One region of the Brevibacterium marinum genome, then DNA from elsewhere that is predicted to be linked to it. Evidence: riboswitches for the same ligand, from Rfam matches in the RefSeq annotation. Region 1 holds a riboswitch; each other region holds the start of a gene.
What was found. A riboswitch is a leader RNA that binds a small molecule or an ion and turns the genes downstream of it on or off. The one in region 1 is predicted to bind thiamine pyrophosphate.
Positions count from the first base shown of each region.

Region 2: linked by a shared signal. The riboswitch ahead of BKA07_RS16830 (ECF transporter S component) and the one ahead of thiO (glycine oxidase ThiO) in region 1 are both predicted to bind thiamine pyrophosphate.
Region 3: linked by a shared signal. The riboswitch ahead of thiM (hydroxyethylthiazole kinase) and the one ahead of thiO (glycine oxidase ThiO) in region 1 are both predicted to bind thiamine pyrophosphate.

Region 1 covers NZ_JAATJN010000001.1:3,223,019-3,225,279, reverse strand. Annotated here, with positions in the region: gene thiS (sulfur carrier protein ThiS) at 1-178, opposite strand, end outside; gene thiO (glycine oxidase ThiO) at 175-1,359, opposite strand; TPP riboswitch at 1,350-1,452, opposite strand; gene thiE (thiamine phosphate synthase) at 1,464-2,144, shown strand; gene BKA07_RS14365 (histone deacetylase) at 2,202-2,261, opposite strand, start outside.
Region 2 covers NZ_JAATJN010000001.1:3,745,896-3,748,156, forward strand. Annotated here, with positions in the region: gene BKA07_RS16825 (purple acid phosphatase family protein) at 1-836, opposite strand, end outside; TPP riboswitch at 950-1,058, shown strand; gene BKA07_RS16830 (ECF transporter S component) at 1,082-1,711, shown strand; gene BKA07_RS16835 (ABC transporter ATP-binding protein) at 1,711-2,261, shown strand, end outside.
Region 3 covers NZ_JAATJN010000001.1:1,822,573-1,824,833, reverse strand. Annotated here, with positions in the region: gene thiE (thiamine phosphate synthase) at 1-385, opposite strand, end outside; gene thiM (hydroxyethylthiazole kinase) at 382-1,230, opposite strand; TPP riboswitch at 1,218-1,321, opposite strand; gene BKA07_RS07980 (sugar ABC transporter permease) at 1,481-2,261, opposite strand, start outside.

The DNA.
Region 1 (2,261 bases):
CGCGCCTGACGACCTCGCCGTCGACGGCGACGGCGAGGCCCAGACGGGTCCCGTCGACGGGGGTGCCGTCGGTTCCGATCTCCTTGTCGACGATGCCGGAGACGAGCTGCCGGGCGGTCGTGGGGTGGGCGAGTTCGCGGGCCTCGCCGTTGAGCGTGATGGTGATCGTGTCGGTCACGGATGACTCCCTGCTGGTTGCTGGATCGGTTCGGTGCGCTGGGCGTGCTGTGTGCAGCCGGGCGGGCGCTGTGCGTCGAAGCGTTCGGGCCCCACCGCAGCGAGCGTTCCGGCCGGCGCCCAGGATGATTCGCTGCCGCACGCGAGATCGGCCGTGAGACGGGACCCCAAAGGGGCGAGGAGGATGCCGTGGCGGAAGAAGCCGGTGGCCACGAGGCAGCCGGGATCGGTGCGTCCGATGATCGGCACGTCATCGGGTGAACCGGGTCGGGCGCGAGTGGTGATATCGGTGATCTCGCAATCGAGGATGGCCGGAATGATGCGCTCGGCATCCCGCAGCAGCCGGTGGACCCCACCGGCGTTGATCCCCGAGTTCCCGTCCTCGCGGATCGTGGCACCGAGGACGAGCTCACCATCGGGCCGGGCCACGATGTAGACGGGCCGAGCATTGACCAGACCACGGATCGTGTGCGTGAGCAGCGGAGCCAGGGACTCTGGGGCGCGGAGCCTGATCACTTCGCCCCAGACCTCACGCAGGGGCAGCGTCGGCACCCCTGCGATCTCATTGCAGGCACCGCCTGCCGCGACGATGACCTGATCGGCACTGATCGTCGTCCCGTCGGTGAGCTCGACCCCGACGGTTCGGCCCTGCCCGCTGAGCAGACGGGACACCCGAGCCCGGACGATGTCAACGCCGAGCACGTCGATGAGAGCGGCGGTCACCCGACGGGGATCGATCGAATGATCTCCGGGGATCGTCACACAACCGCTGACCCCCGGGGCCAGGGAGGGTTCGAGATTCCGAGCGGCGGAACCGGCGATCAGGGAGACATCGAAACCGGCCGATCGCTGCAGCTCGGTGAGTTCACGCAGCGACGCGAGATCGGCACGATCACCGGCGCAGACGAACGTCTCGGCGCTCGAGTACCCCAGATCGCGGCCGGATTCGGCGGCGAGGTCGGCGGCGAAGTCGGGGTAGAGATCTGCCGAGGCGCGCATGAGCGGATACAGAGGCGACTGCCCCCACACCACCTCGGCGGCCGGGGCCAGCATTCCAGCCGCCGCATGGGAGGCACCCGTGGCAGGATCAGGATCGACGACGCTGACCCGGACACCGCGACGGCGCAGATTCCAGGCAGTGGACAGGCCGATGATTCCTGCCCCGATGACAATGGCGTGCACGTGCTTCTCCCTCCGGCGGCATCATCCGCATCAGGTTGAACGGTCGGCACAAAGCCCTCTCAGCCTCTTTACGAGGCTCCCGCGAACTCCTCTACTCTAGGATCATGGCCGCAGATATGACAATGGACACCGCAGTTCGAGATGAGACCCGAGCCACCCGACTCGCCCGACTTCGCGATGCCGCACTGTATGTGTGCACCGATGCTCGCACCGATCAGGGCGATCTTCCCGAGTTCCTCGACGCCGCCTACGCCGGTGGCGTCGACATCATCCAACTGCGCGACAAGAGCCTCGAGGCCCGAGCCGAGATCGAAGCCCTCGAAGTGCTCAGGGACGCAGCCCACCGCCACGGCAAACTCTTCTCGGTCAACGACCGGGCCGACGTCGCCCTCCTCGTCGGAGCCGATGTCTTCCACGTCGGCCAGGGTGATCTCACGAGTGAGCAGGCACGGGCGGTGGTGGGCCCGGATGTGATCCTCGGCCGCTCGACCCACTCCATCGCACAGGCGAAGGCTGCCGAGGCAGACCCCGAGATCGACTATTTCTGCCTCGGTCCCGTGTGGGAGACCCCGACCAAACCCGGCCGCCCCGCCATCGGCCCCGAACCTCTGACCGCGCTCGCCCTCACCGGCAGAAAGCCCTGGTTCGCGATCGGCGGGATCGCCGCCGGGAGACGACTCGACGAGGTGAAAACTGCAGGCGCGCAGCGGATCGTCGTCGTGAGAGCGGTGACAGCCGCAGCCGATCCGACGGCTGCAGCCGCGGAACTCAAGAACGAATTGTGAGCACGAGCTTGGTGAAGACGGCAGCTGATCTCGGTGTGCCCACCCCGCTGCTCGACCTCACACTTGTGCAGCTGCGGGCTGGAGAGTGGCTGCGGCGGGGCTGATGGGCACCGCGGC
Region 2 (2,261 bases), 520 kb from region 1:
TCGTGGTCGTTCGAGTTGATGTTGATGAACAGAACCCCGGAATCGATGAACCAGTAGTCCCCGCCGGAGGTGATCGCTCCACCTTCACCGTGGTCGTGGCTGACATTGGGCCGGTTGAAGTGCTGTTCATAGGACTTCGAAGTGACATCGTGGTTGCCGATGGTCGTCGCCTGCGGAACGGTCGTCGTCGCCTCGGGCGCCAGGTACTGCTCGTACTGCCCTTGGTCGCCTGCCGAGTTCACCTGATCACCCAAGGAGTAGAAGAACCTCGGATCCTGCGCGGCCTCCAACGCGGAGGTCAGCGTCCTGTCCCACCCTGTCGCGTCATCGGGCCGACCGCCGCCGGCGCCGACTTGCGGATCACCGAAGACGAGGAATTCGCTGTCCCCATCTGAGGTCCCCGTATCGAACCGTGCCACCGGGGAGAAGCCGTCCTCCTCGCTGCCGACCTGGTAGGCGTATTCGGTGCCCGGCTCCAGACCGGTCATGTTCGCATGATTGTAGTGACGTCCGAGGTCGGTCGAGAGACCCGAGTCGGTGGTCGGAGCGCTGTGGGCGTCTTCGGGCAGAGCCGAGCCCTCGAGTTCCGAGGTCTTTGACCAGCGAACCTCTCCCTCTCCGGGGGTCTCACTCATCCAGGACAGGTTACGTGAGGTCTCATCGGCCCCGACCTGCAGGACGGTGTCGGAGATCGCGGACTCCTCATTCTCTTCGACCCGGGCCGAGGATGAGTGACCAGGGTCGGCGTGCGCGGGGACCGGCGGGACGACGAGAGCCGCCGACAGCACAAGTGCGGACAGGGAACTCATCGGTGTTCTCAGGTGTCGTATTGTCACCCGATCATTTCTACCCATCGGTAGTGAAGGTCGCGGCGCGGGCAGGTGTCCGGCTCCGCAACTGCGGGTGAACTCTTCGTCACGAAGTGTTGCCGTGGACTGCTGTACAGTGGGGTCCACGACAGGGGAGCGCCGCAAGGGGCGCTGAGAGTGCAGATGAAGCTGCAGACCCTCGAACCTGATGCGGTCAGTACCGCCGAAGGAAGTCGAGACTCTTCTACCCCTCCTTGATACGAGGAGGCACAATGCCGAAAACGACCGCAGCGGATTCTCCACAGCGGAGCGCACCGAAGTATTCCCACGTCCCGGCGACCAAGCAGTGGAGAGTCGTCGACTATGTCGTCACGGCCGTGCTCGGCATCGCCGTCGGCCTCGTCTTCTGGGTGCTGGCACTGAGCTGGAAGGCCCTCGAGCTCGGATTCCAGGCGTTCCCGCCCTCGATCGGTCTCATCGCTGGCCTCTGGGTCCTCGCCGGGCCCTTGGCCGCAGCCATCATCCGCAAACCCGGCGCCGCACTCCTGTGCGAGCTCATCGCCGCCATCGTCGAAGCCGTCCTCGGCTCCCATTTCGGGGCCACGGTTCTGCTCTCCGGCTTCGTTCAGGGCCTTGGCGCCGAACTCGTCTTCGCCGCCTTCGGCTACCGTAAGTTCAACTTGTGGGTCACGAGTCTGGCCGGGCTGCTGGCCGCCGCGTTCATGTCCGTGAGCGAGAACATCATGTACAACGCCGAATGGCAGTTCGGATTCCAGGCCGCCTACACGGTGTGCGCGATCATCTCCGGCATCGTCATCTCCGGCATCGGCGCCTGGTTCGCCTACCGGGCGATTGCGAAGACCGGGGCGCTGAGTTCGTTCGCTTCGGGCCGTGTCCACTGATGGCTCTGCCGATCACGGCCCACGGATATTCGTGGACCCACGCCGATCGGGACGAACCGGCGGTCGGGCCCCTCGACCTGAGCATCAATGCAGGGCAGAAGGTTCTGCTCCTGGGCCCTTCGGGGGCAGGGAAGTCGACTCTCCTGCACGCCATCGCCGGCGTCCTGCCCGCCGAATCCGGGGAATCCACCGGTGAGCTACTCGTCGGCGACACCGTCCCCGATCCCCGCCGAGGGAAGACCGGATTGGTCCTCCAGGACCCCGACTCCCAGGTGATCTTCTCCCGCGTCGGCGACGATGTCGCCTTCGGCATGGAGAATCTGGGGCTGCCCGCCGAGGTGATCGAATCCAGGATCTCCACCTCGCTTGGAGCCATGGGCCTCGACCCTCCGCGAAGCCACCCGACGGCGGCTCTCTCCGGCGGGCAGAAGCAGCGGTTGGCGCTGGCCGGAATCCACGCCATGGCTCCAGAGGTCATCGTCCTCGACGAACCCACAGCGAACATCGATCCCGACTCGGCCCCGCTGGTCCGAGACGCCGTCCTCGACAC
Region 3 (2,261 bases), 1.4 Mb from region 1:
GGCCGATGAGGGGTTCGGGTCCGATGCGCTCGCGCACCTGTTCGACCGGGGTGTCCGACTGCCCCACGTGGATGTGGACGTCTGCACCCTCGGCAAGGAGTCGCTGGGCGACGGCGACGCGGTCGTTGAGGACGATGAGCACGCGCCGTTGTGTGCCGGCCGTTGCGCTGTCGACGACCGCACTGTCGACGGCGGTGATGACCTCGCGGGTCAGGGCGTAGAACGCGTCGTCGTCGATGTCCTTGTCGCGGACCTGCACGATCCCGACTCCCCCGGCGACGGCCTCGCGCACGGTCTCGGCGACGCTGCGTCCGGCTTCACCGCACTGGGCCGAGTCGGTGATGAGGTAGAGGCGTGGGTCGATGCCTGCCAGGCGTGGGTTCACGACCGTGCCCCGTCGATCGGCCCTTCGACATCGCCGGTTTCGACCCGAGCAGTGGCCAATTGTTCGTCGGTGAGCGCATGCAGTTCGTCGAGGAAACTCACCGAGTAGCTGCCGGGGCCCTTCGCACTCGCGGCAGCGGCCTCGCCGGCAACCTTGAAATGACTGTGGGCGGCGACGACGGCTTCGAACTTCGCCGACGCGGTGCTTGCTCCGACGAGGTAGGCCGCGGTCACCGCACCGAGTGAGCAGCCGGTGCCGATGACCAGCGGCATGAACGTGTGTCCCCCGTCGATGCGAGCGACACGATCGGCTCCGTCGATGTGAGCGACGATCGCGTCCCGCGGTCCCGAGACTGCGACGATCGCACCGGTCGATCGCGCCAGTTCGGCGGCTGCAGGAATGACAGCATCGACCTCGTCCGTGGACTCGACACCTCGTCCGCCCAGACCGACTCCGGCCAGGGCTGCGATCTCGGAGGCGTTTCCGCGAATCGCGGTGGGTGACGAGGCTGCGGCGCGTCGGATTCGTGTGGTCCTGTAGTCGACGGCTCCGATGCTCACCGGGTCAAGGACCCAGGGCTTGGCGTCCGCGTTGGCTGCGTCGATGGCGGCATCGGCGGCGAGGAACTGCTGATTCGTGGCGGTGCCGAAGTTGACCGACAGTCCGCCGGCGATGCGCGTGAACTGTGCAGCATCGGCCTCGTGGTCGAGCATCGCCGGAGAAGCGCCGATGGCCAGAAGCACGTTGGCGCTGAACTGCTGCACGACGGTGTTCGTGATGCACTGGATGAGTGGATTGCTCGCACGCAGTCGTGCGTTGGCAGAACGCAGGTCGAAGTCAACCATGACGATCCCTTCGCTAGTATGGCCCAGATCAGGTTCGATGGGTGTTCTCTCAGCCTCACGCGATCAACGTCAGGCACCCCATGTCATTGCCCACGACTGTATCAGCACCGCCGAAGCGAGGCGAGTCCCGAACCGCAGCCGCTCATGGGTCGGAGGGGTCGAAAGGCGACCTCAGCACCGAAAGCACACTCCAGGGAGTCGGCTTTCGGCGCTGAGGTCGCCCCGCGGCGGGCAGAACGGCTGCCTCCCGTCAGCCGCGTCCGACGTAGCGCTGTCCGCGGCGGCTGAGCGCATCGACGACGACGGCCGTGAGCAGGACGAGCGCGGTGATGATCTGCTGCGCATCGGAGCTGAAGCCGATGAGGTAGAGACCGTTGTTGATCGCACCGACGACCAGCGCACCGAGCACCGCCGCCCAGGCCGAACCGCGCCCGCCGAACAGCGAGGTGCCACCGATGACCGCGGCGGCGATGGCATTGAGCAGGTCCTGCGTACTCACCAGTGTCGATCCGGCGTTGGTCGTGACACCGGTTTTGATGAACCCGAACAGTGCCGCCAGGACACCGGCGGTCATGAACACGCTGATCCGCACCCAGGTCACTCGGATGCCGGCTCGCCTGGCAGCCTCGACCTTGCCGCCGACCGCATAGATCGACCGGCCGTAGCGGGTCTTGCGCAGCACGAGGTCGATGCCAATGGCGATGACCATCATGAGCAGGAACGGCATGGCCAGGCCGAAGTCCTGGTTGACCAGGATGAGGAACCCGAACACGACCGCCGCCAGGATGACGATGCGCACGATCACAGAGGTCCAGCTCGGACTGTCGAGCCCCTCATTGTGCCGACGCAGCTTCGAATAGACGACCCCGGCGCCGAAGCCGATGACCGCGACCGCTCCGAACACATATGCCCAGATCGCAGGGAAGTAGAAGCTCGCGAAGTCGAAGGCGAAGGAATTCGCCATCGACAGGTTCTTCTGCGTCCCCAGCGTCGTCAGGGTCAGACCGGTGTACGCGAGCAGACCCGCCAGG